One region of the Streptomyces sp. NPDC053427 genome, then DNA from elsewhere that is predicted to be linked to it. Evidence: riboswitches for the same ligand, from Rfam matches in the RefSeq annotation. Region 1 holds a riboswitch; the other holds the start of a gene.
The links. Region 1 has a riboswitch for glycine ahead of gcvP (aminomethyl-transferring glycine dehydrogenase). Riboswitches for the same ligand answer to the same signal wherever they lie in the genome.

Region 1 (15,092 bases):
AGGACCGCAGCCCCGCCGACCGGCGGCCGATGCCTCCCGAGAGCCGGCCCGCTCCCAAGGCGGCCGATGAGGGGACGGAAGGGCGTAAACCGGACGACGCGCAGCAGAACGGCGACAAACCGGCAGACGCCGCCGCCCCTGCCCCAGGAGGGGAAGATGGGGGCGCGGGGAAGCCGCAGAACGGTCGGCAGCGGCTCGCCGCGAGCCTGTGGCCGCCTCGGCTGACCCGGGCTCAACTGATCGTTGCGTTGCTCCTGTTCATTCTCGGCCTCGGCCTGGCGATTCAGGTACGTTCCACGAGTGACAGCAGTGCGCTGCGGGGTGCGCGTCAGGAGGACCTGGTGCGCATTCTGGATGAACTGGACAATCGCTCCCAGCGGTTGACGGACGAGCAGCGGCGCCTGGAAGGGCAGAAGACGGAGCTGGAGAACAGCTCGGACCAGGCCGAGGAGGCCCGTAAGCAGACCGTGGAGAAGGAACAGCAGCTGGGCGTGCTGGCCGGGACCGTCGCGGCGCAAGGGCCCGGCATCAACCTGACCATCGCCGACCCGACGCACTCCGTCGAGGCGGACAAGCTGCTGGACACCATCCAGGAGCTGCGAGCGGCCGGCGCCGAGGCCATTCAGGTCAATGACGTACGGGTCGTCGCCAACACCTATCTCTCGGATGTCAGCGGCGGCGTGGAGATCGACGGCAAGCGGGTTACACAGCCTTACCGCTTCAAGGTCATCGGCAAGCCGGAGGACCTGGAGCCGGCGCTGAACATCCCCGGCGGGGTGGTTCAGACTTTGGAAAAGGAGCAGGCCAAGGTGTCTGTGACCCGGCAAGAGAAGATCATTGTGAATGCCTTGCGAGAGGCGAAGCGGCCTGACTACGCTCGGTCGTCTTCGCAGTGAGGTGTCCACGTATGTCCATGGCCCGGGGAGGGCATGAGGTAGCGGGGGGTCGGCGCACCGTGATTGTGGTGTGTGGTGGAAACTGTCTGCAGGCCACGGACGTTCACAGGATGTCCGGATCGGCCGGTGTGTGCATCGAGGGTTCGTCCTGCCCCACGGGCGGGTCTGTTTCGTTCAAGGGGAATCGCCCGTGAAGTTGTTTGGAAAGCTGTTCGGCAAGAGCGCCCGCCAGGAGGGCGGCAGCGGCTCGGCGCGGCATCGTGCCGCGGGCCGGGCCGATGAGAGCGGTGCGGGCGAGGACCGTCCGCTCTTCCGTGATGAGGTCAGCGGTCCGTCCGGGGGGTACGGCGCGGGTTCTGTTGACCCCTCCGGTGCCGCCCGCATAGGTTCCCAGGAACCATCAGCCTCATCCACGGGTGGAGGGTCGGCCGTGCCGGTTTGTACGAGGTGTGGGCACCGGAACGCCGAGGCGAGCCGGTTCTGCTCCAACTGTGGTGCGCCGCTGCGCCCGGGTGCACAGCCCGAGCGCGCGTCCGAGACGACCTCGACCATCTCCATCTCGGGGATCGAGGCCTATGACGCGGAGGCGACGGGCCAGACCCAGATGCCGTCCCTGTCGCCCGAGGCCCAGGCGGCCGTCGACGCCCTTCCGATGGGTTCGGCGCTGCTGGTCGTCCGCCGGGGGCCGAATTCCGGCAGCCGCTTCCTTCTGGACGGCGAGCTGACGACGGCGGGCCGGCATCCGCAGGGCGACATCTTCCTCGACGATGTGACGGTCTCGCGCCGCCATGTGGAGTTCCGTCGCGGCCCGGACGGGCGCTTCACGGTCGCCGACGTCGGCAGCCTGAACGGCACGTACGTCAACCGCGAGCGGATCGATTCGGTCGCGCTCTCCAACGGCGACGAGGTCCAGATCGGCAAGTTCCGCCTGGTCTTCTACGCGAGCCAGCGAGGCGCCGGAATCTGACCGGCCAGGGAAGGCATATGCGCCACTCACCGACGGGCGGTGCCGGGTCCTCCGGCGCCGCCTCCTCGGACGGCAAGCCGGTGAGCATCGGTACGGTGCTCACTTTGCTGCGCGAGGAATTTCCCGAGGTCACCATCTCCAAGATCCGTTTTCTGGAGGCCGAGGGGCTGGTCGAGCCGACGCGCACGCCTTCCGGGTACCGCAAATTCACCGCGGCCGACGTCGAGCGGCTGGCGGGCGTCCTGCGGATGCAGCGGGACCACTATCTGCCACTGAAAGTCATTCGGGAGCATCTGGACGCCCTGGAGCGCGGTGAGCAGGTGCAGCTGCCGGCCCAGGCCACTTCCTCGCGGGACCTGGTTCCGGGCATGCGCGAGCCTGGTGAGGACCGTCCGGCGGCCGCCCGGGTCGGCCGGGCCGAGCTGCTGGCCGCCGCCGAGGTGGACGAGGCGGCGCTCGCCGACTGGGAGTCGTACGGGCTCGTCGTCCCGGATGCCGACGGCGGCTACGACAGCGAGGCCGTCACGGTCGCGAAACTGGTCGCCGAGCTGGGGCGTTTTGGGCTCGAACCGCGGCATCTGCGGGCCGTCAAGGCGGCCGCCGAGCGGGAGGCGGGCCTGGTGGAGCAGGTCGTGGCGCCCCTCCGCCGGCACCGAAATCCGCAGACCAGGGCCCATGCGGAGGCCACCGCCAGGGAGCTGGCAACGCTGTCGGTACGCCTCCATGCGGCATTGGTGCAGAGCGCACTCAAGGTCCGCCTCACGTGAGCAAATGACTGCCCGACTACCCAAACCTGCCGGGCACGTCCTAGGGTTGCTGTGTGAACGAGCTCGACGTCGTGGGTGTCCGGGTGGAAATGCCTTCCAGCCAACCGATCGTGCTCCTGCGGGAGGTGGGAGGCGATCGCTACTTGCCCATTTGGATCGGGCCAGGGGAGGCCACCGCCATCGCCTTTGCCCAGCAGGGCATGGTCCCTGCCAGGCCGCTGACGCATGACCTTTTCAAGGACGTGCTGGAAGCGGTGGGCCAGGAGCTGACGCAGGTCCGCATCACGGATCTGCGCGAGGGAGTGTTCTATGCCGAACTGGTCTTTGCCAGCGGCGTCGAGGTCAGCGCGCGTCCGTCGGACGCCATAGCGCTGGCGCTGCGCACCGGGACGCCGATCTTCGGCACCGACGGTGTGCTGGACGACGCGGGCATTGCGATCCCGGACGAGCAGGAGGACGAGGTGGAGAAGTTCCGCGAGTTCCTCGATCAGATCTCGCCCGAGGACTTCGGCAGCAGCAGCCAGTGACGCCATCAGCCGGAAGCATCTGATTCCGGCCAAACTTATTAGCCGTTCCCCGCGCGAGGTCACGAGAAACCACTCGTAGGGTGATTATCACTCGGCGTGGCGAGCGCGGCGATCGTTGACGCACCCCGAGTGACTGCATACCGTCGATAAGGCAGGTCCCGTCCGGGACGTGGAGGACGGAGGGCGGCGTGGCAATCACCGGTGACGGTACGGCGGCGGAAGGGGCGTTGCCGCTCCACCCGAATGCAGCAATGAACCGCGCACCGGCACAGCCCGCCGCGGTGTCGGGGGACTGCGCGACGGGGACCATCGGCTACCGCGGTCCGACGGCTTGTGCGGCGGCGGGGATCACCTACCGGCAGCTCGACTACTGGGCGCGCACGGGCCTGGTGGAGCCGAGCGTCCGCCCCGCCTACGGTTCCGGCACCCAGCGGCTCTACAACTTCCGGGACGTCGTCGTCCTGAAGATCGTCAAGAGGCTGCTGGACACCGGGGTGTCGCTGCAGAACATCCGCACCGCCGTCCAGCATCTGCGTTCGCGCGGGCTGGACGACCTGACCCGTATGACGCTGATGAGCGACGGGGCCACGGTCTACGAGTGCACGTCGCCCGACCAGGTCGTCGATCTGCTCCAGGGCGGCCAGGGCGTTTTCGGGATCGCGGTGGGCGTGGTGCTCCGGGACGTGGAGGGCGCGCTCTCCGAGCTGCACGGGGAGCGGCTGGACACCGGCGAGACGCTGGTCGGCAAGAACCCGCGCGACGAGCTGGCGCGGCGGCGCAACCGGGCCGGCTGAGCCTCCGAACGCGGCCCCCGGCCCGGCAGCGGGCCGATTGTCAGTGGTGTGCGGGAGGATCGGTCATGTGAGACCCGCGCCGACGATTCTGCATCTGGACATGGATGCGTTCTATGCCTCCGCCGAGCAGGCGGCCAAGCCGAGCCTGCGCGGAAAGCCCGTGATCGTCGGCGGGATCGGGCCGCGCGGGGTGGTCGCCACGGCGTCGTACGAAGCGCGGGTCTTCGGTATCCGCTCGGCCATGCCGACCGCCCAGGCGCGCCGGCTGTGCCCCAACGCGGCTTACCTCAGTCCGCGGTTCCAGCTGTACCGCCAGGTGAGTGACACCGTGATGGAGCTGCTGCATGCGCTGTCGCCGCTGGTGGAGCCGCTGAGCCTGGACGAGGCGTTCGTGGACCTGGAGGCGGGCGGGGTGGCGGCCGAGGTGTCCGCCGTACGGGCCGTGGGGGAGCGGCTGCGGCGGGACATCCGGGCGGCCACGGGGCTGACGGGCTCGGTGGGGCTCGCGGGCGCCAAGATGCTGGCGAAGATCGCGTCCGAGGCGGCGAAGCCCGACGGCCTGATGGTGATCGAGCCCGGCACGGAACGGGAGCTGCTGGGGCCGATGCCGGTGCGGACGCTGCCCGGGGTGGGGCCGGCGACGGCCGAGGCGCTGCGCCGGGCCGGGATCCATACCGTCGCGGAGACCGCGGAGGCCGGTGAGGACGAGCTGGTGCGGCTGCTGGGCAAGTCGCACGGCGCGGGGCTGTATGCGATGGCGCTGGGCCGGGACGACCGCCCGGTGGTGGCCGAGCGGGATGCGAAATCCATCTCGGTCGAGGACACCTTCGAGGTCGATCTCACCGACCGGACGCGGGTGCGGGCCGAGCTGGTGCGGCTGGCCGAGCGCTGTGTGCAGCGGCTGCGGGAGGCCGGGCGGTCCGGTCGCACGGTGGTGATCAAGGTCCGTAACTACGACTTCTCGACGCTGACCAGGTCGGAGACGCTGCGCGGGCCGACGGACGATCCCGCGGTCGTACGGGAGGCGGTGGCGCGGCTGCTGGAGACGGTGGACACCACGGGCGGGGTGCGGCTGCTGGGGGTGGGGGTGAGCGGGCTGGCCGACTTCACGCAGGAGGATCTGTTCGCGCAGCTGGCGACGGAGCGGGAGGCCGAGGAGACGGCGGCCAGGGCGGCGGAGCCGGCGGCGGACGGGGCGGGTGAGCCGGAGGCGGAGGAGGAGCGGCCGCGCCGCTGGCATCCGGGGCTGGACGTGGTGCACGACGCATACGGCGCCGGATGGGTGCAGGGCAGTGGGGTGGGGAGAGTGACCGTACGTTTCGAACAGCCGTGGTCCGCACCGGGAAGGGTGCGGACCTTTGCCGTCGATGACCCGGCGCTGCGGCCGGGGGAGCCGTTGCCGCTGGTGGGCGGGGAGCCCGGGGCCGGTCAGTCCTCCGATCCGGCGATCCGGCCGAAGTCCTTGTCGCCCGGGGGAGGGGCGGGGTCGGAGGTCGGGGAGGAGATATCCAGCCGGTAGTGGTGGTAGAGCTGGAGTTCCTGCTCGGGAGAGAGATGGCGGCCCACCCCGAAGTCCGGGGCGTCCTTGATCAACTTGCGGTCGTAGGGGATACGCAGCCCCTCGTCGACGAGCTCGCTGGGCTCCAGGGGGACGAACGCGTCCCGGCTGAAGAGGCCGGTACGCACGGCCGCCCATTCGGGTTCGCCGGTCGCATCATCGAGATATACCTCATCAATGGTCCCGATCTTGGTGCCGTTCCGGTCGAACGCTTTGCGGCCGATCAGGCTCCGGGGATCGATATCGGTGTGCACAGCCCCTCCTTGTGGTCGCAGCTGCCCTGTGACAACTACCAAACGGCACATTTCATGCCCCGGCCACTCGAAGGTTCCCTCGAGAGGTGCGCTGGTAGGCTGACGTTTGGCCGCTGACCCCATGCGGGAGAGTCCCTTGCCGTTCGCGGCGGGGGCGCCGAAGGAGCAAATCCTCCCCGGAATCTCTCAGGCATCCCGTACCGCATGGACGAGGTCACTCTGGAAAGCAGGGCGGGCCGCGGAAGGCACAGTGCCGGGACCCCTCCTCACCGACGGTGAAAGCCGGGCCGCAGCCTGCGGACCCGGTGAAGCTCTCAGGTTGAGATGACAGAGGGGGAGGCCGTCCGGGCACCCGCGCCGTGGTGCCCCTCGTAGGTCGCAGTGACCAGGAGGCCCCCGCAGATGACCACCAATCGCATCTCCTTGACCGAGCTGGAGCGCGGTACGCCCTTCGAGCGCCGGCACATCGGCCCCGACCACGAGGCGCAGGCGAAGATGCTCGCGCAGGTCGGCTTCGGATCGCTGGACGAGCTCACCGCCACCGCCGTACCCGACGTGATCAAGAGCGCGGAGGCGCTCGGCCTGCCGCAGGCCCGTACCGAGGCCGAGGTCCTCAAGGAACTGCGCGGCCTCGCGGACCGTAACCAGGTCCTGTCGTCCATGATCGGCCTTGGCTACTACGGCACGTTCACCCCGCCGGTGATCCTGCGCAACGTCATGGAGAACCCGGCCTGGTACACGGCGTACACGCCCTACCAGCCGGAGATCTCGCAGGGCCGCCTCGAGGCGCTGCTCAACTTCCAGACCATGGTCGCCGACCTGACCGGACTGCCCACCTCCGGTGCCTCCCTGCTGGACGAGGGCACCGCGGCGGCCGAGGCGATGGCGCTCTCCCGCCGCATAGGCAAGGTCAAGGAGGGCGTCTTCCTGATCGACGCGGACTGTCTGCCGCAGACCATTGCGGTGATCCAGACCCGCGCCGAGCCGACCGGCGTCGAGGTCGTCGTCGCGGACCTGAGCGAGGGCATTCCCGCCGAGATCGCCGAGCGCGGCGTCTTCGGTGTGCTGCTGCAGTACCCGGGTGCCTCCGGCGCGGTGCGCGATCCGCGCGCCGTGATAGCGCAGGCCCAGGAGCTGGGCGCGGTCGTCACCGTCGCCGCCGACCTGCTCGCGCTGACGCTGCTGACCTCGCCCGGCGAGCTCGGCGCCGACATCGCCGTCGGCACCACCCAGCGCTTCGGCGTCCCGATGGGCTTCGGCGGGCCGCACGCGGGCTTCATGGCCGTGCGGGAGAAGTTCGCCCGCAGCCTGCCCGGCCGCCTGGTGGGCGTCTCGGTCGACGCCGACGGCCACAAGGCCTACCGCCTCGCGCTGCAGACCCGTGAGCAGCACATCCGCCGCGAGAAGGCCACCAGCAACATCTGCACCGCGCAGGTGCTGCTTGCGGTGATGGCCGGAATGTACGCGGTCTACCACGGCCCCGAGGGCCTGCAGACCATCGCGCGGCGCACCCACCGCTACGCCACCGTTCTGGCCGAGGGCCTGCGCGCGGGCGGAGTGGAGATCGTCCACGACGCGTACTTCGACACGCTTACCGCGCGGGTGCCGGGCCGGGCCGCCGAGGTCGTCGCCGCGGCCCGCGAGGCGGGCGTCAACCTCCGACAGGTCGACGCGGACCTGGTCGGTATCGCCTGCGACGAGACCACCGGGCGCGCGCAGCTGGCCGGTGTCTGGGGTGCCTTCGGGGTGCAGGGCGACGTCGAGCAGCTGGACGCCGTCGCTGCCGAAACGTTGCCGCAGGGTCTGCTGCGCGAGGTCGACTACCTCACGCACCCGGTCTTCCACCAGCACCGTTCCGAGACCGCGATGCTGCGCTACCTGCGCACGCTGGCGGACAAGGACTACGCGCTGGACCGCGGCATGATCCCGCTCGGCTCCTGCACGATGAAGCTGAACGCCACCACCGAGATGGAGCCGGTCACCTGGTCCGAGTTCGGCCAGCTGCACCCGTTCGCGCCCGCCGACCAGGCGCAGGGCTATCTGACGCTGATCCAGGAGCTGGAGGAGCGGCTCGCCACGGTCACCGGCTACGACAAGGTCTCCATCCAGCCGAACGCCGGATCCCAGGGCGAGCTCGCGGGTCTGCTGGCCGTCCGCGCCTACCACCGCGCCAACGGCGACGAGCAGCGCACCGTCTGCCTGATCCCGTCCTCGGCGCACGGCACCAACGCCGCCAGCGCCGTGATGGCCGGGATGAAGGTCGTCGTCGTCAAGACCGGCGAGGACGGCGAGGTCGACGCCGACGATCTGCACGCCAAGATCGAGAAGCACCGGGACGAGCTCGCGGTCCTGATGGTCACCTACCCCTCGACCCACGGCGTGTTCGAGGAGCACATCACCCAGATCTGCGCGGCCGTGCACGACGCCGGCGGCCAGGTCTACGTCGACGGCGCCAACCTCAACGCGCTGGTCGGCCTCGCCGAGCCCGGCAAGTTCGGCGGCGATGTCTCGCACCTGAACCTGCACAAGACCTTCTGCATCCCGCACGGCGGCGGCGGCCCCGGTGTCGGCCCGGTCGGCGTCCGCGCCCACCTGGCGCCCTACCTGCCCAACCACCCGCTGCAGCCCACCGCGGGCCCCGAGACGGGCGTCGGGCCGATCTCCGCGGCCCCCTGGGGCTCGGCCGGCATCCTGCCGATCTCCTGGGCGTACGTCCGGCTGATGGGCGGCGAGGGCCTCAAGCGCGCCACCCAGGTTGCGGTCCTGAGCGCCAACTACATCGCCAAGCGCCTGGAGCCGCACTACCCGGTGCTCTACACCGGCCCCGGCGGCCTGGTGGCCCACGAGTGCATCATCGACGTCCGGCCGCTGACCAAGGCGACCGGCGTGAGCATCGACGACGTCGCCAAGCGGCTGATTGACTACGGCTTCCACGCGCCGACGATGTCCTTCCCGGTGGCCGGCACGCTGATGATCGAGCCGACCGAGAGCGAGGACCTGGGCGAAATCGACCGGTTCTGCGACGCGATGATCGCCATCCGCGCGGAGATCGAGAAGGTCGGCTCGGGGGAGTGGGACAAGGACGACAACCCGCTGCGCAACGCCCCGCACACCGCGGGCGCGGTGACCGGCGACTGGTCGCACCCCTACAGCCGCGAAGAGGCCGCCTTCCCGGCCGGTGTCGTGGCCGCGGAGAAGTACTGGCCGCCGGTGCGCCGCATCGACGGTGCCTTCGGCGACCGTAACCTCGTCTGCTCCTGCCCGCCGCTGGACGAGTACGACGTCTGATCCATCCCTACGGAGCGTCCGTACAACATCAAGGGCCCTCGGCAGTTCTGCCGGGGGCCCTGTTGTACTGCCAGGCGCTGACGGTCAGGCCACGCTGGCAACCCGTTCGGCCTGCGGCCGGTGCGGGGCGATGACCTGCCCGTCCGGCAGCAGCTCACCGGTGTCCTCGAAGAGCAGGACGCCGTTGCACAGCAGGCTCCAACCCTGCTCGGGGTGGTGCGCCACGGGATGCGCGGCTTCCCGGTCGCTGGAGTCTGCGGACGGGCATGGAGGTTGGTGCTGACACATGGAAGTTGTCTTTCGCTGCGGTGTGAACGTCGTCGTGCGGCTCGATGAGGTGGTCATGGCCGCTCCCCCGTTTCCATCGGTTGGTCCCAGTGTTGCCCCACGGACGGGTTTCCGCAGGGATTTCGCCGCAGTAGTACTCACTGGATAGGGACGCATCACCCGTGCGGGCGGTTCAATTGCTTTCGGCCTCAAGGGGGTTGGGAGTATTTCCGGTCCACTGGACCGCCCGGGTGAGCGCAGCGCTGCGCCCCGCGTCCGGAAGGGGCGCGGGGCGCAGGGTCGGGCGACGGCGTACGCCGTCAGGCGGCCGGGGAGTCGAGCAGCGGGCCGGGGCCGATGCGCAGGGTGAGCCGGGGGAGCAGATCGGCGACGCGCTGCGGGTGGTGCGGGGCGATGCCGGGCGGGGCGGGCGCCAGGGGTACCAGCAGGTCACTGGGGGCGGGCAGGCCGGTGGTGCCGTCCGAGGCGATGTCGTGATGCAGCCACAGCGTGAGCATGTACAGCTCCGGTACGGACAGCAGCCGAGGCTGGTACGGCGTGGCCAGCGGCTCCGCCTGCTGGAGGGCCTGCTCGGTCGCGCCCACGTACGGGCCGCCGCAGAAATGCGAGAACGTCCAGCCGTCGGCGGTGAGCATCGCCTCGGCGGCCGCCACGGCGCGCTCCCCGCTGCGGACGAGGAAGCGCCAGCCCGCCAGCCGGGTGAGCGGCGGGCCGCCCGCACGGCTGACGTCGTCCCAGACGTGCACAGGCAGCGGACGGTCGGGGCTGAGCGGGCCTTGATGGGCGCGCAGGGCGGAGGTCGGGGCCTCGCGGACGGCGGTGGGCGAGCCGAGGGCGGCGAGAACGCTGCGCAGGGCGGGCGCAGGGGCAGGGGGGAGGTGCAGCGGCATGGTGGGTCGCCTCTCACTTCGGAGACACGGTGAAGCCGGGCAGGTGCGGACGGCGCTGTCAGCATGCGGGGCCAGAGCATGGCCGACCGGAGCGGCAGCCCCGGTGGGTCAGCCGCAGTGCCCCAGTGCCGGTGGGAACACCGCAGCACTGGGCGCCAACTCTCTGCCTCGTGTGCGGAGTTTATACGACGTATGTTCTGAAAATGTTTCGGCTACTGGTCTTGTGGATTTCCGGCAAGGCGGAATCCGGGCCCTTCTCCGGGGGGATTTTCACCGCTTTGCACGGGCCTTCGGGTGCGCCACCTCATATTTCACCACGGAAGCGGTAGGCCGGATCTCGTCGGTGTTTTTCACAAGAGAAATGCGGATGGCGATGGCCGCCGAGATATGCCGTTGGCGCGTGCCGCAGGTATCCCCCGATGAGGTTCGGACTCTCCGTCACTTCGAGCCTATCGGCACCGGCACGCCCTTGAGGCGTTATCGATCAGATTGCTGGGGCATCATCGACCGTAGCGCGTGCCCCGGTGGTGTCGGGGACGGCCCCAATCGGCCCGTGGCCGCGGGCCGTTCGCTCGATCGAGGAAGGACCCTTCGATGGGGGAGAAGGTCGCCGCGCACGGGATCGACCTGGCTGACCGGGAGCGTTATCGAAGAAAGCTGCACGAGTGTCTTACGGGATTGCAGAGGATGCTGACGGAGAAGAGGTTCGACCGGCCCAAGAATCTCATCGGTATGGAGATCGAGCTCAATCTCGCGGGCGCGGACGGACTGCCCAGAATGCTGAACTCTCAAGTTCTGGAACGCATCGCGAGCCGTGATTTCCAGACCGAACTCGCCCAGTGCAGTCTCGAGGTCAACATCACGCCGCACCGTTTGGCCGGTCGCGTCCTCGACCAGCTCGCCGAGGAACTCCGTACGGGCTTCGCCTACGCCGACAGAAAAGCCCGCGAGGTCGCCGCCCGGATAGTGATGATCGGCATTCTGCCCACCATGGCCGCCACCGACCTCACGGCCGCCAGCCTCTCCGCCATCGATCGCTATGTGCTGCTCAACGACCAGATGCGGGCGGCCCGCGGCGAGGACTTCGCGATCGACATACAGGGCGTCGAGCGCCTGGTCGCCCGCTCGGCCTCGATAGCGCCGGAAGCCGCCTGCACATCCGTACAGCTGCACCTGCAGGTCACCCCGGGCCGGTTCGCCGCCGTCTGGAACGCCGCGCAGGCCATCGCCTCCGTGCAGGTCGCCATCGGCGCCAACTCGCCGTTCCTCTTCGGCCGCGAGCTGTGGCGTGAGTCCCGGCCGCCGGTCTTCCAGCAGTCCACCGACACCCGGGCGCCGGAACTCCAGGCCCAGGGGGTGCGCCCGCGCACGTGGTTCGGGGAGCGCTGGATCGACTCCGCGTACGACCTCTTCGAGGAGAATCTGCGGTACTTCCCGCCGCTGCTGCCGATCCCGGGGACGCAGGAGCCGCTGCGGATCCTCGACGAGGGCGGCGTGCCCGACCTGGCGGAACTGGTGCTGCACAACGGCACGGTCTACCGCTGGAACCGCCCCGTCTACGGGGTCGCCGACGGCGCCCCCCATCTGCGGGTCGAGAACCGGGTCCTGCCGGCCGGCCCCACCGTCGCCGACGTCATCGCCAACACGGCCTTCTACTACGGCCTGGTGCGGGCGCTGGCCGATGAGCCCCGCCCCCTCTGGAAACGCCTGCCGTTCGCCGCCGCGGCCGCCAACTTCGACACCGCCTGCCGGTACGGCATCGACGCCTGCCTCCACTGGCCACGCTCCGGCCGCGCCGGCGGCATCACCGAGATGCCGGTCGTACGGCTGGTACGCCAGGAACTGCTGCCCCTGGCGGCGGCGGGACTGGACGCCTGGGGCATCGAACCGGCCGACCGGGACCTGTATCTGGGCATCATCGAAGACCGCTGCGCCCGGCGGGTGAACGGCGCGTCCTGGCAGGCCGCGGCCTTCCATCACGCGCTGCGGCAGGGGCTGGACAGGGATGCCGCGCTGGCCGCGATGACCCGGCGTTACAGCGAGCTGATGCACGCCGGGCAACCTGTGCACACCTGGCCGGTGGCCTGGGCGGTGGGCGCGCCGCCGGCCGTACCGGGGGCGCGGCACTCCGTCGAGAGCGCCTGATCGGGGCGGGCCGACGCGGCTCAGGGGTGCCCGGGGGCTGTGGGGTACGGATCCTCCTGCCTTGGAGGAGCCGCGAGTTCGGGGGAATGGCGTCGGGGCGGGCCCCCGTGCTCTCCGGCGCGGACGGATCGGGCAAGCTGTGTCGTTCCATTGCGGTAGCGCCTCTCCCGATGCCCGGAGCCCGTTGTCCCGGACTCGATCGGGATCAGGAGAGGGAACGCGCCACGTGGATGGCGCCCGTCCCCGGCCTGTCGCGCGCGATCTTCGTACCTGCTGTCGAGACCCTGGCGGGGCGGTGGTGGTGAAGCGGCGGCAGCCCGGAGGTGGAGGAAGCGTGGAGTCGGAGACGAGTCCCTTGGCTGATGCGGATGTTCCAGGCCGAGGGCCTGGTACGGGACGGGATGCGGGGGTCGCGGAGGGGCCGTTCCGGAGCGTCCTGAGGAGTGAGACGCTGCTCGTTCTGGCCCTCTCGCTCGGGGCCAGCGCGCTGTCGGCGCTCATCAGCTTCATCGGCTCGGTGACCAGATCCGGCGCCCTCAAGCACCAGGCGGCCACGCTCAATGCGTCCCATGCACCCGGCCGGCCATGGCTGGATCTCGCCTGGCAGCTGTTCGGTATCGCGACCGCCCTGGTGCCCGTAGCCCTGGTGGCGCACTTCCTGCTGCGGGAACGGGCGGGCGGACTGCGCGCCCTCGGCTTCGACCGGCGGCGGCCCGGCTTCGACCTGAGCCGCGGCGTCGGGGTGGCCGCGGCCATCGGCGGCAGCGGACTGCTGCTCTACCTGGGTGCGCGGGCGGCCGGATTCAATCTGACGGTGGTTCCCGAGGCGCTGCCCGAGGTGTGGTGGAAGATCCCGGTGCTGATCGCCTCCGCGGTGCAGAACGCCGTGGTGGAGGAGGTCATCGTCGTCGGCTATCTGCTGCGCAGGCTGGGGCAGTTGGGCTGGGCCCCGATGGCGGCACTGGCGGCCAGCGCGGTGCTGCGCGGCTCGTACCACCTCTATCAGGGCATCGGCGGGTTCATCGGCAACACGGTGATGGGCGTGATCTTCGTTCTGCTCTACCGGCGATGGGGCCGGGTCGGGCCGCTGGTCGCCGCGCATGCCCTCATCGACATCGTGGCGTTCCTCGGCTACGCACTGCTCGCCGGCCGGGTGGGGTGGCTGCCGACGGCATGAGAGCGGGGGCGGCGCGGGCCGCCGGTGGTGCGTCCCGCGCCCGGGGAACGGGCTCAGCCGGTGGCGAGCAGCTCGCCGTCGATGACGGTGACCGCGCTGCCGGTCAGCAGCGTACGGTCGCCGCGCAGCCGGGTCCGTACGAAACCGGAGCGGGCGCCGCCCTGGAGTCCGACCAGCGCGTCGCGGCCCAGGCGCGCCGACCAGAACGGGGCGAGCGCGGTGTGTGCGCTGCCCGTCACGGGGTCCTCGTCGATGCCCACGTACGGGAAGAAGCAGCGCGAGATGAAGTCGTAGCCGCCGTCGGGGTCTTCGGCGCGCGCAGTGGCGATCACACCCCGGCCGCCGTGCCCCGCCAGCGCTCTGAAGTCGGGTGACAGCGCCCGTACGGACCTCTCGTCCGCCAGCTCGACCAGGAGATCGCCGACGTCGGGGCCGGTGTCGTGCGCGGACCGGAGGTCGGCACCCAGCGCCCCGGCGACCAGGGGCGGCACCTCCACCGGGGTCAGCGGTGCCGTCGGGAAGTCCATGGTGATCGACCCGTCGTCCCCGGTGGTCGTGATCAGCACACCGCTGCGGGTGCGGAAGCGGACCGTGCCGGTCGCGGTTCCGGTGGTGTGCAGAACGTGCGCGGTGGCCAATGTGGCATGCCCGCACATGTTCACCTCGGTGGCGGGGGTGAGCCAGCGCAGCGCCCAGTCGGCGTCGCCGCCCGCGGGCAGCGGATGTGCGAACGCGGTCTCGGAGAGGTTGACCTCGGCGGCGATCTGCTGGAGCCAGGCGTCGTCGGGGAAGGCGTCGGAGTCGAGGAGGACGACTCCTGCGGGGTTGCCGGCGAACGGACGCTCACTGAAGGCGTCGACGATACGAATCCTCATGGCCGCGAGCGTAGAGGGGCCACAGAACCGCAGGCCAAGGCCAATCCCGGGAAATTGGACCCGGATGGACCACCGGGGGTTCCGTTTCGATGGTTCCTGACGGTCGCGCGGAACGGTGCGACGCCATCGAAGCCGGCGAGCCGGTCTGGGGCAGACGGCTGACTCTGCGGCCATAAGGCCGCTATGTCTACTTTGCATAGATATTCTATGAAGCGTGATCGAGTCTGGATGGCTGCGGCTCCGTCGTCGCCACGGCCGGGGGCCGCTTGTGCTGCTGTCGCCGGTGATCCTGACCGTCGTCATCGCCGGCCTGGCGTACGCCACGCCCCCGGAAATGGCCTTCAGCCGCCTGCTGCCCGCGGCGCCGGCACTCGCCGCCGCCATGTGGCCGGTGCTCCCCACCGTCCTGCTGGGGACGGTCTGCCTCTTTCTGATGATCGGCCTCAGCGTCGTGTTCCCCGGTCTGGGGACGTGGTGGACGGCTGCGGGGATCATCGCGGTCACCGTCGCGGCCGCGTACGGAAGTCATGTCCGGCTCCAGCGGGAGCGGACCCTCTTTCAGGTGCGGCTCGTCGCCGATGCGGCGCAGCAGGTGGTGCTGAGCCCGATGCCGCGCCGCTTCGGGGGTGTCGAGATCGACTCGCTGTATCTCGCGGCCGCGGCGGA
Region 2 (15,092 bases), on a different contig from region 1:
GGTAGCAGGTAGGGCGTCAAGCCATTCCGACGCACTTGTGGGCCATTTTTCGATCATCGGGATCAACTCGGCGAACAGGATGCGATTAGCCCGCCGTTGGATGTCGCGCTGCGACCACTTAACTTCGGCCCAGTCATCTGTGGCGCCAGCAAGGGCTGCGTATAACTGTGCCTTGCTACTCCAGCCCCGCAGTACCTCTTCGAGGCCATCTTCTGGTACCAGGTGTTCGTGCTCTTCGGAGTTTATTTCGTTCATCAACGGATGTGCTGCAGTTGTTGGTTTACCCAGTCCCACTCTGTGGAAAGGGCGTCTGTCCCTGAAATCTGTTCGCCGAGTTCGGCCAGTATGGGATCGTCGAGCCGGGCCAGCCAGGGTCCAAAGCAGAGTAGATATGCTTCGGCAAGCAGAGGAAGGATTTGTGCGTCAGAGTTCTGCAGCCCTGCTTCTACGCTCTTGGGGAGCGCCAGGAAGAGGGCAGGACCCATGGCCGTCTCCGGCCTTGAGTAGTGAATGTTGTAGATTCGCTCGATGCGTTCGGTGATCTCCGGGACATAGTCTTCAGAGATCTTTAGTCCAGCCGTCCGCTCTTCGAAGATCTCTCGGAAGAGTTCGGGTCTGGGTGGAGCGACGGGAATCTGGGCAAACCTGCGTCCGAGCGCTAGGCCAAACCTGAAGACGCGTTGTGCATCAAGGGAGTTGTAGGTTCCGATTAGCCGCCATTCTCGTCCGGCCCTGTACTCGGTGAACCTTTCTTCTTCATCCTTCTCGTCTTCCGCGGTGTCCTCAGTGCCTACCTCGGACCGTGCGGCGTCGGTCCACCCCAAACGAATCTCAGCTGGAATCCCGGGTGCTGCACGCCCGAGTGTCACGGAGTCGGTTGAATCGCCTGTCAGCCACGTGAGTAGCCCGCCGAAGATTCGGTCCATGTCTGCCCGGTTGGCTTCGTCAATGAGGAGCCACTTGTCCTTCTGGATCGCTTGCAGGACATAGCCAGGCTCGAAACTGATGGCGCCATCTTTGTCTACGCTTTCGCCTCCAACGAGCTCGCGTGTTGTCCAGCTTTCGTCTGCTGTGACCGTCATGAGCTCATGATCCATCGTCATGCCGAATGCACTCGGATCTTCTCGGAGCTCGCGGATGATCTCCCAGACCAAGGAAGACTTTCCGGTGCCCGGTGGGCCGACGAGCATGACGGCCTTGTGGGATGCGATTGCGTTACGCAGCATCCTTCTCGTTCGGTCGTCGATCTTCAGCGTTGGCACGAACTGAGGACTGGGGGGCTCAGGATCACCTGGATCTGTAAATAGCGCCGCAGTGCGGAACGTGTGTGCCGCAGCATCGGAAACGGGCTCCGCCTTGAAGTTGGAGGATGCGTAGTCAGGGGCTTGGCACGCCTTACGCAGCTCTGCGATCAGCTTCTTGCTCTCATGGCCTTCCGGTCCAGTGAGCATGATCATGGGGCGCCAAGGCAGCTCTTCCTCCTCGTGCCGCATCATGATCAACATGGGCTGGCCTGTGTCTCGAACGACACTTCGCGCGGTGTCAACACTGGCTTCGTACTGATGCTGGTACGGGACGAGCGCGATCAGCAAGTCTGCTTCCCGCGCACGGGGCGACTGCGTCATCCGTACCGTCATGTTGCCGGCCTTGTTGACGTAGCTGGTGTAGATCTTGCCTGCGTCTGGGCTGATCTGCTCCGAGAGGTATTCCTCCAAAAGCCGATACTTCGTGGCACTTGGCGCAGTGTGATTGACAGGGGCCAGAAGGTGATTGATCTCGATCAAGGACACGCTGGCGAGCGTAACTCCTGGTCGTTCTCAGCGGGGCTGCTTATTGAGATTGGGTGCCTGCGCCAGCCGCCACGCCCTGGGGCGTTCGTGGGGGAGCATCAGCGGGTGATCGCGGAGTGTGCTCCCTAGCTCCCAGCAGTAACTGTCGGCTGCGTGAGCTCGACGTGTTCCTTCATGTGAAGGAGGAAGGTCTCATCGAACTTGAGATTCGCCCTCTGGGTGCGGGAGTAGAACCCAGCGGCCGCGCGATGACTCAGAGGGGTAAGGCCGCCGCGGTCGACGAGTTCCATGAGGTGCGTGTACTCGCGGTGCTCTGGCCACATGGAGGCGTAGGAACGCCACCTCTTGCCGTTTTGTCCCCAGGCCGCTGTCGGCCAGCGAGCGCTGTCCGACAGCATGTCGGCTTCAGACTCGTCGTACTTGCCAGGGTTGAGGAGCTCCTCACCAAGCCACTTCGAAACGCCGACCGTGACTGCGTTGCCGACCAGCTTCCAGCGGTCGCGGCCGCTCTTCTTGTCGGCTGTGGCTTCGGTCAGGGTCCAGTCCTTGTCGAAGCCCTGAAGCTGCTCGGCGTCCGTGATCGACGGGGTCACAATCCGATGGCCTGCGGGATTGCTCGGAATCCAGATGCCCGGCGGCGATGGGATGCTCAGGCTCGAGCCGCCCTTGACCGTCGGGACTGCGTCTCGCGCCCATCCCAGACCGCGGAGGCCCTCAGTCCAGTAGAAGCCGTGAGCGTCGGTGGCTCGCTCGCTCTCGTCCGGATCGCCAGCATCCTTGGAGAGGAGGACATCACGAGGGTCTTCGGTGAGGCTCGCTACGAAGAGGACGCGCTGACGGCGCTGAGGTACGCCAGTGAATCGGGAGTCCACGAGTCGGTAGGCCCACCGGTAGCCCAGAGCTTCGAGCTCCTGGACGAGGTGAAGCATCGCCTTGCCCTTGTCGAGCACCAGCATGTTCCGCACGTTCTCCAGTACAAGCCAGCGCGGGTGGTGCTTCTGGAGCAGACGGAAGACATGAGAAACGAGACCAGACTGCTCTCCCGCGATGCCAGCGGTGCGGCCAGCCTGGGAGAGGTCCTGACACGGGAACCCTGCAGTTACGACGTCCACGTCACCAGGCAGGGCCTTGAGATGTTGGACATCAGGATCGAGAGGGACGTCAGGGAACTGCTTGGTGAGAACAGCCTTGGCCGGCTCCCAGACCTCACAAAGCAGGGCAGTCTCCAGCCCTGCTTGTTTCAGGCCAAGCTCAAGCCCGCCCACGCCGGCGAAGAGGCCTGCTACACGGAGGGGCTGTTGACTCACGACTTGCTCATTGCTCACGGCGGAGATCCTGTCACACGGGACCGACACTGACGGCGACGTCGCTGGCGGGCAACACTCCTCTTACTGCCGCATTCGACTGCACGTTGAACGGTGAAGACCCAGGCAGCGGCGTTCCTGCAGGTCAGTGGCTGGAAGAGGAGGACGAATCCGGGAGGATGCAACCTTGGAGAGCCCAGGTCGTATTCGGTCGTACCGAGCACCTACTGCGGGGCGGCGGGAAGTCACGGATCGTGGATCTTGAGGCAATGGTCTACGGCTCAGCAGCTGTGGGTTCGAATCCGGCTGAGTGGCACAGGAGCCGCGAGATCAGCGCAGGCCCTTTGTGTCGCCGGTACGACATCGCAAGGCAGGGATTGCGTCAGCCGACCTAGCCCCGCATCGGACAAGCGTCGCGACGCAGGGCGGGGCCGTTTCAGCGCGTTTCCTGGGGAGCGGCTGGGGAGAACCAGCCCTCCTTGGGGAGCAATTGCGGAGCCCCGGAGCGATCAACGACAACGCGTCGTGAACGCTCCGAAACGCAAGACCTCCCAGGTCAGGGCGAGTTCGATCAGCACTCGATGATGTTGACGGCGAGCCCGCCGCGTGCCGTCTCCTTGTACTTGACGCTCATGTCGGCGCCGGTCTCCTTCATGGTCTTGATGACCTTGTCGAGGGAGACGTGGTGGCGGCCGTCGCCGCGCAGCGCCATCCGGGCGGCGGTGACGGCCTTGACGGCGGCCATGCCGTTGCGCTCGATGCAGGGGATCTGGACGAGGCCGCCGACCGGGTCGCAGGTCAGGCCGAGGTTGTGCTCCATGCCGATCTCGGCGGCGTTCTCGACCTGCTCGGGGGAGCCGCCCAGGACCTCCGCCAGACCGCCCGCCGCCATGGAGCAGGCCGAGCCGACCTCGCCCTGGCAGCCGACCTCGGCTCCGGAGATGGAGGCGTTCTCCTTGAAGAGCATGCCGATGGCCCCGGCGGCGAGCAGGAAGCGGACCACGCCCTCCTCGTCGGCGCCCGGGACGAAGTTGACGTAGTAGTGCAGCACGGCGGGGATGATGCCGGCCGCGCCGTTGGTGGGAGCGGTCACCACCCGGCCGCCGGCCGCGTTCTCCTCGTTGACGGCCATCGCGTAGAGCGTGGTCCACTCCATGGCGTGGGCGGCGTCGTTGCCTTCGGAGCGCAGGGCGCGGGCGGCGTTGGCGGCGCGGCGGCGGACCTTGAGGCCGCCCGGCAGGATCCCCTCGCGGGACATGCCGCGGGCCACGCAGCCCTGCATGACGCGCCATATCTCGAGCAGGCCCTCGTGGATCTCCTCCTCGGTGCGCCAGGCCTTCTCGTTCTCCAGCATCAGGGAGGCGATGGACAGGCCGGTCTCGCGCGAGAGGCGCAGCAGCTCGTCGCCGGTGCGGAAGGGGTGCGTGAGCACGGTGTCGTCGAGCTTGATGCGGTCCTCGCCCACCGCGTCCTCGTCGACGACGAAGCCGCCGCCGACCGAGTAGTAGGTCTTCTCCAGCAGCGGGGCGCCGCTCGCGTCGTAGGCGAAGAGGGTCATGCCGTTGGCGTGGTACGGCAGGGAGCGGCGGCGGTGCAGGATCAGCTCGCGGCTCTCGTCGAAGTCGATCTCGTGGGTGGCGCCGATCTCGGCGCCGAGCAGGCGCAGCCGGCCGCTGGTGCGGATGCGCTCCACCTCGTCGTCGGCGGTCTCGACGTCGACGGTGCGGGGGGAGTGGCCCTCCAGGCCCAGCAGGACGGCCTTGGGGGTGCCGTGGCCGTGGCCGGTGGCGCCGAGGGACCCGAAGAGCTCCGCGCGCACCGCGCTCGTCTGGGCGAGCAGACCGTCCTTCTTGAGCCGGCCGACGAACATGCGGGCGGCACGCATCGGGCCGACGGTGTGGGAGCTGGAGGGGCCGATGCCGATGGAGAAGAGATCGAAGACGGAGATGGCCACGGTGGCGGACTCCCTTGTCTGCTCGTGGTGGACGTGGAGCGGTGGGGCGGGGGTGGAGCCCAGACGGCAGCAGGTACGTTTCTGCGCCGATTTTCGAGCGTAACCCGGACGGCGGCCCAGGCCCATGGACGGGCATCGTCGGATGGCCGTCGCCGGGGACAACGCCGGGTGACCGACGCCGGGGGCGACGACGGTGCGCGCCCGTGCGGGCACGGACCGGCCGCGAGTCCGGGGCAGGTGTGCGGCCCCGGGCTCACGGCCGGTTCCTTATGTGGTGAATCGCGTCACATCGCGGAAAAAGCGCGGTACGACGTGAACCGCGTCACAGGGACGGGTACAGCGGGTGCTTGTCCGCCAGCGCCGTGACGCGGGCCTTGAGCGCCTCGGTGTCGTAGGACGGCTTGAGCGCCTCGGCGATGATGTCGGCGACCTCGCGGAAGTCCTCGGCGGTGAAGCCGCGGGTGGCCAGCGCCGGCGTGCCGATGCGCAGGCCGGAGGTGACCATCGGGGGGCGGGGGTCGTTCGGGATGGCGTTGCGGTTGACCGTGATGCCGACCTCGTGGAGGCGGTCCTCGGCCTGCTGGCCGTCCAGCTCGCTGTTGCGCAGGTCGACCAGGACCAGGTGGACGTCCGTGCCGCCGGAGAGGACGGAGACGCCGACCTCGGTGACGTCCGGCTGGATCAGGCGCTCGGCCAGGATCCGGGCGCCCTCGAGGGTCCGCCGCTGGCGCTCCTTGAACTCCTCGGTCGCCGCGACCTTGAAGGAGACCGCCTTCGCCGCGATGACGTGCTCCAGCGGGCCGCCCTGCTGACCCGGGAAGACCGCCGAGTTGATCTTCTTGGCGAGTTCCTGGGTGGAGAGGATGACGCCGCCGCGGGGGCCGCCCAGGGTCTTGTGCGTGGTGGTGGTCACGACGTGGGCGTGCGGCACGGGGGAGGGGTGCAGGCCCGCGGCCACCAGACCGGCGAAGTGCGCCATGTCCACCATCAGGTACGCGCCGACCTCGTCGGCGATACGGCGGAAGGCGGCGAAGTCCAGCTGACGCGGGTAGGCGGACCAGCCGGCCACGATCAGCTTCGGGCGGTGCTCCTTGGCGAGGCGCTCGACCTCTTCCATGTCGACCAGGTTGGTCTTCTCGTCGACGTGGTAGGGGACGACGTTGTAGAGCTTGCCGCTGAAGTTGATCTTCATGCCGTGGGTCAGGTGCCCGCCGTGGGCGAGGTTGAGACCCAGGATGGTGTCGCCCGGCTTGATGAGGGCGAACATGGCGGCGGCGTTGGCCTGCGCACCGGAGTGCGGCTGGACGTTGGCGGCCTCGGCGCCGAAGAGCGCCTTGATGCGGTCGATGGCGATCTGCTCGACGACGTCGACGTGCTCGCAGCCGCCGTAGTAGCGGCGGCCGGGGTAGCCCTCGGCGTACTTGTTGGTGAGGACGGAGCCCTGGGCCTCCATGACGGCGACCGGAGCGAAGTTCTCCGACGCGATCATCTCGAGGGTGGACTGCTGGCGGTGGAGCTCGGCGTCGACGGCGGCGGCGACATCGGGGTCGAGCTCATGGAGGGAGCTGTTGAGAAGCGACATGAGTCTTTCCTGGAGGGGTCAGGGAGCGGCGCGAGGGGGTCCCCCGAACGGAGTCCGGGAGGCCTCCGCACGGGGGCGGACCGGGAGGCGTCAGCCGGTGATGAACGCGGCGTACTCGTCGGCCGAGAGCAGGTCGTCCGGTTCGCCGGTGATCTTCACCTTGAACAGCCAACCACCCTCGAACGGGGCGGAGTTCACCAGCGAAGGGTCGCCGGAGACGTCCTCGTTGACCTCCACGATCTCGCCGTCCACGGGCGCGTAGAGGTCGCTGACCGACTTGGTCGACTCCAGCTCACCGCAGGACTCGCCCGCCGTGACCGTGGCACCGACCGCAGGAAGCTCCACGTACACGACATCGCCGAGCGCGTTGGCGGCGTGCTCCGTGATGCCGACCGTCGACACGCCGTCCTCGGCGGCCGACAGCCACTCGTGCTCCTTGCTGTAGCGCAGCTGCTGGGGGTTGCTCATGGCTCGATTCTCCTGTACGCGAAGGGGTGATCGTGAAAGCGGTCTTGCACAGTGAGACGGCAGCGCGTGCCATTCCCGCGGTGAACCGTTGCTTCAGGCGCCGGTGAACGGCTACTTCTGGCGCTTGTAGAAGGGCAGCGCCACGACCTCGTACGGCTCATGGGTTCCACGGATGTCCACGGCGACACCCTCGGTGCCGGGCGTGGCGTACGCGGCATCCACGTACGCGATGGCGAGCGGCTTGCCCAGGGTGGGGGAGGGCGCCCCGGACGTCACCTCGCCGATGACCGTGCCGTCGGACGCGACGACCTGGAAGCCGGCGCGCGGCACCCGGCGGCCCTCGGCGATCAGCCCGACCAGCTTGCGCGGCGGAGTGGTCTCGGCGCGCTCGGCGGCCGCGGCCAGCGCGGCCCGGCCCACGAAGTCACCGTCGTTGGTGGTCTTCTCGAACTTCACGACCCGGCCCAGGCCCGCGTCGAACGGCGTGGTGGCGGTGGTCAGCTCGTGCCCGTACAGCGGCATGCCCGCCTCCAGGCGCAGCGTGTCGCGGCAGGACAGCCCGCACGGGACCAGCCCGGAGTCCTTGCCGGCCTCGGTGAGCGCCTCCCAGAGGGCGACCGCGTCCGCGGGCCGGACGAACAGCTCGAAGCCGTCCTCGCCGGTGTAGCCGGTACGGGCGATCAGCGCCTGGACACCGGCGACCGTGCCGGGCAGGCCCGCGTAGTACTTGAGGCCGTCCAGATCCGCATCCGTCAGCCGCTTCAGGATGCCCGGGGACTCCGGCCCCTGCACCGCGAGCAGGGCGTAGGCGTCCCGGTCGTCGCGCACCGAGGCGTCGAAGCCCGCCCGCCGCTCGGTCAGCGCGTCCAGCACCACCTGGGCGTTGGAGGCGTTGGCGACGACCATGTACTCCTGGTCCTGGAGGCGGTAGACGATCAGGTCGTCGAGGATGCCGCCCCGGTCGTCGCAGATCATGGTGTAGCGGGCGCGGCCGGTGCTGACGCCGCCGATGTTGCCCACCAGCGCGTAGTCGAGGAGGTCGGCGGCCTGCGGGCCGGTGACCGTGATCTCGCCCATGTGGGAGAGGTCGAAGAGGCCGGCGCGGGTGCGGACGGCGACGTGTTCGTCGCGCTCGCTGCCGTAGCGCAGCGGCATGTCCCAGCCGGCGAAGTCGGTCATGGTCGCGCCGAGCGCGCGGTGGGTGGCATCCAGCGCGGTGCGGCGGGGGGCATCAGTCATGGTTCTGGGCTCCCAGGCATGGGTGACAAGACGGTCTCCCCATCTGTCATCGGAACCTGAGAGGTTCACCGGGATCCCGCGAACGGACCCGGTTTGCACCTTGGGTGGAGCCGCCCCTTCAGCCGGGCTGCGGCTCGCTTTTCAGATCTGCCTCGCCCGCGCGGTATAGGGGCCTGAGAGATTCAAGGGAGGACTTGCTCCTTCGGCGCCCCGCCGTGGCGGCCGGGGACTCTCCCGCGCGGATTCAAGCGGCCGGTATGCAGTTGGCTGTGCCCGAGTGAGCAGAGATGCGCACGTGGCGCCGACATCATTGCACGGGATCGCCCGTTCGAGGAGGGGTGGCCGTCACCCGGCTCGCGAGCTGGACGGATCCGGCATTCGCCTTGATGGGCATTACCGTTTCTTGACACTCTGCGAGGTGGGAACGGGGCCGAACCGGCACCGAACCGGACCGGGAGGGGCGATCACGGTGCACAGTGAAGCCGCATTCGCGACGACGTCAGGGGTTGCTCCCCCGCAGCCGGGGGACGCTCCCCAAGGACCGCCGGCGGCCGGGCGCCGCCCCACGCCCGCACCGCACGGCGTCGTACGGCCCGGCCGCAGCGCCGCCGTCGTGGACCTGCGGGGCGCGGGCCACCGGCCCGCCGAGCTGCGCTTCCCGGCCGGCGACCTGGTGGTGGTCTCCGGCCTGCCGGGCAGCGGCAAGAGCACCCTGATGCACCGCATCGTGCCGGTGCTGGACGCGCGCGGCGCCGCGGTGCACCGCATCGATTCGCAGGACGTCCGCGAGCGCTGGGAGCGCGGCAGGCTGCGCCGGCTGCCGTACGGGATCTACCGCCCGCTGGTGCGGGCCGCGCACTATCTCGGGCTGCGCCGGGCGCTTCGCTCCGGCGACAGCGTGGTGGTGCACGACTGCGGCACGCTCGCCTGGGTGCGCCGCTGGATCGCGCGGTCGGCCCGGCGCCGGGGCGGCGGGGCGCATCTGGTGCTGCTGGACGTGTCGCCCCAGGTGGCGCTGTCCGGGCAGGAGTCGCGCGGGCGGGGGGTGTCGGGGTACGCCTTCGCGCGGCACCGGGGCGCGGTGGGCCGGCTGGTCGGCGCCGCCGCATCGGGGCGGCCGCCCGCGGGCTTCGGCTCGGTGGTGCTGCTGGACCGGCGGACGGCGAGCGCGCTGGAGACGGTCGGCTTCGGCTGAGCGACCGGCTCGCCTTTGGACGTCCGGGCGGGCGGCCGCCCCGCACGCTCCACCACCGGGTTTCTCGTTTAGGGTCGTTGGCCAGAAGGCGCGGTTCGGAACGGGTGGATGCAGATGACATTTCCGGAGCAGGGGAACTTTTCGGTGCAGGGGAACTTCCCTGAGCAGGGCGGCGGTCCGGCGTACGGGGACTTCCCGGACCAGGGGATACCGCAGCTGTCCTGGCCCGCGAACGAGCTCGAGGAGGTCCTCGGGGCCGCGGTCGGGCACCCGGGTGCGGGCGGCCGGATAGTGGAGGTCCTGGGCCGCAGCCGGTTGTGGGTGCCGCTGCCCAACGGCGGCGGCCCGGAGAGCGCGGGACCGGGCGCCCGCGGGCTGGACCTGCCCACGGTCGAGATCGAGGGCGCGGCCTATGTCCCGGTCTTCAGCTCCGAGCAGGAGTTCATGAAGGTGGTCGGGTCCCATATGTCCTTCACCGTCGCCCCGGCCCAGGAGTTCGCCCGGGGGCTGCCGCCGACGCTGGGGATCGCGGTCAATCCGGACGGCACCATCGGCGTCCCGCTGCCGCCGCCCGCGGTGGCCCAACTGTGCCGGGCGGGACGCGGCGAGGCGGACGCCGGTCTGCCGAGCGGCGGCCGGGTGCGGCTCTTCGAACCGGACTGGCAGGACGAGCCGGTGGACTTCCTGGCCGCGGCCGGACTGGAGTTCTCCGCTGCCGGAATTGTCCTGACTGCCCGGCGTGCCCTGGCCAGCGTCGAGGGCGACACGCCCGCGCTGTTCGTCGGTGTGCAGGTCGAGGCCGCCGCCTCCGCGCTGCAGGACGGCACCGCCCGCGATGCGGTGCTCGATGCCCTCGGACGTGCGCTCGGCGCGGTGCCGGTGCCCTGGCCCGTGCAACTGGTGATGCTCGACATCGCACAAGGCGACCCGGTCGCCGACTGGCTGCTGGAGCGCGTGCGACCCTTCTTCTCCCGGGACCACTCGTAAGCTGGTGGCATGACAGGCGGGCGCACCCCCACGCGCCCCGCCGATGAGAAGGGACGATCCACGTGAGCGCGGGTGCGCATCAGGGAGCGGCGGCGGCCGACCAGGTCGAGCAGATGCTGCAGCAGGTCTCGCCCGGCCGCTACGACGCCTACGAGGCGCTGTTGCACGCGCTCGCCGCCGGTCAGGTCTGGATGCTCCTGTGGCAGGGCCGTGCCGGGATGCCCGACGCGCAGTACGGGAACATGGAGGTCGAGGGCCTGGGCTACGCGCCCTGCGTGACCTCCGCCGCCGAACTCGCCGCCTCCGGCTGGAACCGCGACCACGAACTCGTCACCGGCGTGGAGATCGCCGCCTCGCTCTTCCCCGACCGCTGGGGTCTGTGGCTGAACCCGCACGCCCCCGGCGGCGGCGTCGGCATCCCCTGGCTCGATCTGCGCCGCATCGCCGGCGGCCTCGACCGGCTGCCGGCCGGGCCGCTGCGGATCTCCGAACCGGTCATCGACATCCCGCAGTTCTATGCCCTGCTCGCCCAGAATGCCCACCGGACGCCCGCTGTGCGGTCGTTGCGCCGGGCCTGGGTGCAACCCGCCCTGGGTGCCCCTTATCTGGCGATCGGGCTGGATCTGTACGACGCCGGGCAGCCGGCCGTGGACTCGGTGCGGCTGATGGTCCAGCAGTCGATCGGTGCCGTTCCGGACGGTCTGCCCGTTTCGACGGTCGCGATGAACGACGAATACGACCCCGTCGCCATGTGGATGCGCGCCTCCACCCGGCCCTTCTTCGACCGCGACGGCTACGGCCGGGCGCCGGGACAGCCGCCCGCCCCCGCCACCTACGGTTACGGCTACCCGCGCCCCTACTGACGCCCACGTCAGCACCGAACGCCGCCACCAGGCGTCGATCTTGGGGTGAATTGGCCCCGTGTGCCCCGCGGTTGAGCCCCTTTCTCGCGGACCTGCGCCCCGCTCAGCCACTACTGCCGTCCGTATAACGGAACCCCGCGAGCCACATCACAGTTGCGCATCCATTCACCGTCAGGACTGGTGAGTGATCGCGAATCGGATGAAGACTCCGGCAACAGAGAGCTTCGGTTCTTTGTACGACCGACCATCCCAACCGGCGTCGCGCGCATCCTCCGCACTTCCACGGACGCACTTCCGCGATGCCCGATCGACCTGCACGGCCGCCCCATCGCGGCCGTTGCACCAGTGATGTGAACCAAGGCCGCTACCGCGGCGGGCGTGGGCCGACCACCGTCGGCCGAGAGGGGTCAAAGGCACCGTGACCGCACCGATCGAGACCACCGGGGCGGCTGCTGAGGCGCAGCCGGAAGCGGTGCTGCAAGGCGTGGAGAGCAAGCGCATCGAGGGGCGCTCGCTCGGCCAGATCGCGCTGCTGCGCTTCAAGCGCGACAAGGTCGCGGTGGCGGGCGCCATCGTTGTCATCCTGCTCGTCGTGCTCGCCGCGCTCTCCCGCCCGATCCAGTCCCTGCTCGGCCTCGACCCGGACAGCCCCAACCAGAACCTGATCGACCCCAACACCACGCTGCCCAAGGGCGACTTCGGCGGCATGAGCGGCGATCACCCCCTGGGCGTGGACCCCAAGTTCGGCCGGGACCTGCTCGCCCGCATCATCGAGGGCTCCTGGGTCTCGCTGATCGTGGCCTTCGGCGCGACGCTGCTGTCCGTCGCCATCGGCACCGTCCTCGGCGTGGTCGCCGGCTTCTACCGCGGCCGGGTGGACGCCTTCATCAGCCGCATGATGGACGTCTTCCTCGCCTTCCCGCTGCTGCTCTTCGCCATCGCGATCTCCGCCTCCCTCCAGGGCGGCGCGTTCGGCCTGGAGGGCCTGCCGCTGCACATCTCCGTCCTGATCTTCGTGATCGGCTTCTTCAACTGGCCGTACATGGGACGGATCGTGCGGGCGCAGACCCTGTCGCTGCGGGAGCGCGAATTCGTGGACGCCGCCCGCGGCATGGGTGCCCGCGGGCCGTTCATCCTCTTCCGTGAACTGCTGCCCAACCTGGTGGGGCCGATCATCGTCTACTCGACGCTGCTGATCCCCTCCAACATCCTCTTCGAGGCGGCGCTGAGCTTCCTGGGCGTCGGCATCCAGCCGCCCCAGGCGTCCTGGGGCGGCATGCTCAACCAGGCGGTCAAGTACTACGAGGTCGACCCCCAGTACATGATCGTCCCCGGCCTCGCGATCTTCGTCACCGTGCTGGCGTTCAACCTGCTCGGTGACGGCCTGAGGGACGCACTGGACCCGCGCAGCCGCTGACTTCCGCCGGCCATCCGCCCAGACGCCTCACCTGCATTTCGAAGTTCTGCATTTCGACGAACGAAGGGGATACCGACCACGATGCGAAGGTCAGTTCCGGTCGCGGCTATCGCGGCCATCACCAGTGCCGGCCTGCTGCTGGCCGGCTGCAGCGGCAAGGGCTCCGACAGCGGCGACAGCAAGGCGAACGCCGCCACCACCGGGATCGTCAACGCCTCGAACGAGAAGGGCGGCACGGTCAACTATGCGATGAGCGACGCCCCCGAGTCGTTCGACCCGGGCAACACGTACTACGCCTTCATCTACAACTTCAGCAGGCTCTACGCGCGCCCGCTCACCACCTTCAAGCCGGGCCCCGGCAAGAAGGGCAACGAGCTGGTCCCGGACCTCGCCGAGTCGATGGGCAAGGCCACCGACGGCGGCAAGACCTGGACGTACAAGATCCGCAAGGGCCTGCAGTACGAAGACGGCACCAAGATCACCGCGCAGGACGTCAAGTACGCGGTCGAGCGCAGCAACTTCGCGCGTGACACGCTCTCGCTGGGCCCGAACTACTTCCAGCAGTTCCTCAAGGACAACGACGGCGGCTACAAGGGTCCGTACAAGGACAAGAGCAAGGCCGGCCTGAAGTCCATCGAGACGCCCGACGACAACACGATCGTCTTCCACCTCCAGAAGCCGTTCGCCGAGTTCGACTACCTGGTCAGCGCCCCGCAGACCGCGCCGGTGCCGCAGGCCAAGGACAAGGGCGCGGACTACACCAAGTCCGTGATCTCCTCCGGCTCGTACAAGTTCGACAGCTACGAGGAGGGCAAGCAGCTCACCCTCGTGCGCAACCCGAAGTGGTCCGCCAAGACCGACCCGCTGCGCAAGCAGCTGCCCGACAAGATCGTCCTGAAGCTGAAGGTCGCCCAGTCGACCATCGACAAGGACCTCAAGTCCGGCAACACCCACGTCGACCTGGCCGGGCGCGGCGTCGACGGCCAGACGCAGGCCCAGCTCGTGACGGACCCGCAGGAGAAGGCGAACACCGACAACGCGCTCGGTCAGCGTCTCGTCTACACGGCGATCAACACCAAGGTGAAGCCGTTCGACAACATCGAGTGCCGTAAGGCCGTCGAGTACGCGATCGACAAGAGGGCCGTACAGACCTCGATCGGCGGCCCGATACGCGGCCAGATCGCCTCCACGGTCCTGCCGACCGACATCGACGGCTACCAGAAGTACGACCTGTACCCGCAGAAGTACGCCAAGGGCGACAAGCTCGACCTGACCGAGGCCAAGAAGCACTGGGACAAGTGCGGCGCCGGCAAGATCAACACCACCATCCTGGCGCGCAACGACCGCCAGGACGAGGTGGACGGCGCGACCTCGGTCATCGAGTCGCTCAAGAAGATCGGCATCACCGCCAAGATCCAGAGCTACCCGACGAGCAAGTACTTCTCGGACTACGCGGGCGTGCCCAAGTTCAACAAGAAGAACAACGTCGGCCTGATCATGATGCAGTGGGGCTCGGACTTCCCGACCGGCTACGGCTACCTGCAGCAGATCCTCAACGGCAAGGCGATCAGCCAGTCCGGTAACACCAACCTCTCGGAGTTGGACGACCCGGAGATCAACGACCTGCTCAACAGCGCCATCGCCAACACCGACAAGGCCGCTCGCGAGAAGGCCTACGCGGCGATCGACAAGAAGGCGATGGAGCAGGCGGCGATCGTCCCGATCACCTACTTCAAGGTCCTGATGTACCGCTCGCCCAAGGCGACCAACCTTGTGTCCACCTCGGCCTTCAGCGGCGAGTACGACTACCTCAACATCGGCGTCAAGAAGTAGCAGCCCTGGAAGGCAGGTGAAGGCATTGGTGTCCGCGGGCCGGTTCCGGCCGGCCCGCGGCGCCGACGCCGCATCCCCGTGTTCTCGTACATCATCCGCAGGTTGATCAGCGCAGTGATCCTGCTGCTGATCGTCAGCGCGGTCACGTTCGGCATTTTCTTTCTGCTGCCGAAAATGGCCGGGCAGAGCACCGACCAGCTTGCCCAGCAGTACATCGGAAAGGCCCCCACGGCCGCGGACATCGCCGCGGTGAAGAAGAATCTCGGCCTGGACAAGCCCGTGTACGAGCAGTACTGGGATTTCCTCAAGGGCATTTTCGTCGGCGTCGACTACAAATTCGGTCCGGACGCGGCCAAGTGCCATGTGCCGTGCTTCGGTTACTCCTTCAAGACGCATATCGAGGTGTGGCCGGAGATCCAGTCCCGGCTCCCGGTGACGCTGTCACTGGCCGCCGGCGCGG

Region 2: linked by a shared signal. The riboswitch ahead of gcvT (glycine cleavage system aminomethyltransferase GcvT) and the one ahead of gcvP (aminomethyl-transferring glycine dehydrogenase) in region 1 are both predicted to bind glycine.

Annotation. Positions count from the first base shown of each region.
Region 1 is NZ_JBITYA010000015.1:243,153-258,244, reverse strand. It holds gene ACIGWZ_RS35285 (DUF881 domain-containing protein) at 1-896, shown strand, start outside; gene ACIGWZ_RS35280 (FHA domain-containing protein) at 1,015-1,863, shown strand; gene ACIGWZ_RS35275 (MerR family transcriptional regulator) at 1,881-2,630, shown strand; gene ACIGWZ_RS35270 (bifunctional nuclease family protein) at 2,684-3,157, shown strand; gene ACIGWZ_RS35265 (MerR family transcriptional regulator) at 3,346-3,951, shown strand; gene ACIGWZ_RS35260 (DNA polymerase IV) at 4,019-5,470, shown strand; gene ACIGWZ_RS35255 (PRC-barrel domain-containing protein) at 5,380-5,763, opposite strand; glycine riboswitch at 5,878-5,976, shown strand; gene gcvP (aminomethyl-transferring glycine dehydrogenase) at 6,166-9,051, shown strand; gene ACIGWZ_RS35245 (DUF5999 family protein) at 9,136-9,339, opposite strand; gene ACIGWZ_RS35240 (hypothetical protein) at 9,639-10,229, opposite strand; gene ACIGWZ_RS35235 (glutamate-cysteine ligase family protein) at 10,824-12,374, shown strand; gene ACIGWZ_RS35230 (CPBP family intramembrane glutamic endopeptidase) at 12,811-13,551, shown strand; gene ACIGWZ_RS35225 (PhzF family phenazine biosynthesis protein) at 13,605-14,426, opposite strand; gene ACIGWZ_RS35220 (PP2C family protein-serine/threonine phosphatase) at 14,641-15,092, shown strand, end outside.
Region 2 is NZ_JBITYA010000012.1:43,861-58,952, forward strand. It holds gene ACIGWZ_RS30225 (AAA family ATPase) at 255-1,790, opposite strand; gene ACIGWZ_RS30230 (DNA cytosine methyltransferase) at 1,916-3,115, opposite strand; gene ACIGWZ_RS30235 (L-serine ammonia-lyase) at 3,666-5,048, opposite strand; gene glyA (serine hydroxymethyltransferase) at 5,371-6,630, opposite strand; gene gcvH (glycine cleavage system protein GcvH) at 6,721-7,098, opposite strand; gene gcvT (glycine cleavage system aminomethyltransferase GcvT) at 7,210-8,337, opposite strand; glycine riboswitch at 8,489-8,584, opposite strand; gene ACIGWZ_RS30255 (AAA family ATPase) at 8,801-9,532, shown strand; gene ACIGWZ_RS30260 (enhanced serine sensitivity protein SseB) at 9,647-10,519, shown strand; gene ACIGWZ_RS30265 (enhanced serine sensitivity protein SseB C-terminal domain-containing protein) at 10,582-11,382, shown strand; gene ACIGWZ_RS30270 (ABC transporter permease) at 11,801-12,799, shown strand; gene ACIGWZ_RS30275 (ABC transporter substrate-binding protein) at 12,881-14,632, shown strand; gene ACIGWZ_RS30280 (ABC transporter permease) at 14,711-15,092, shown strand, end outside.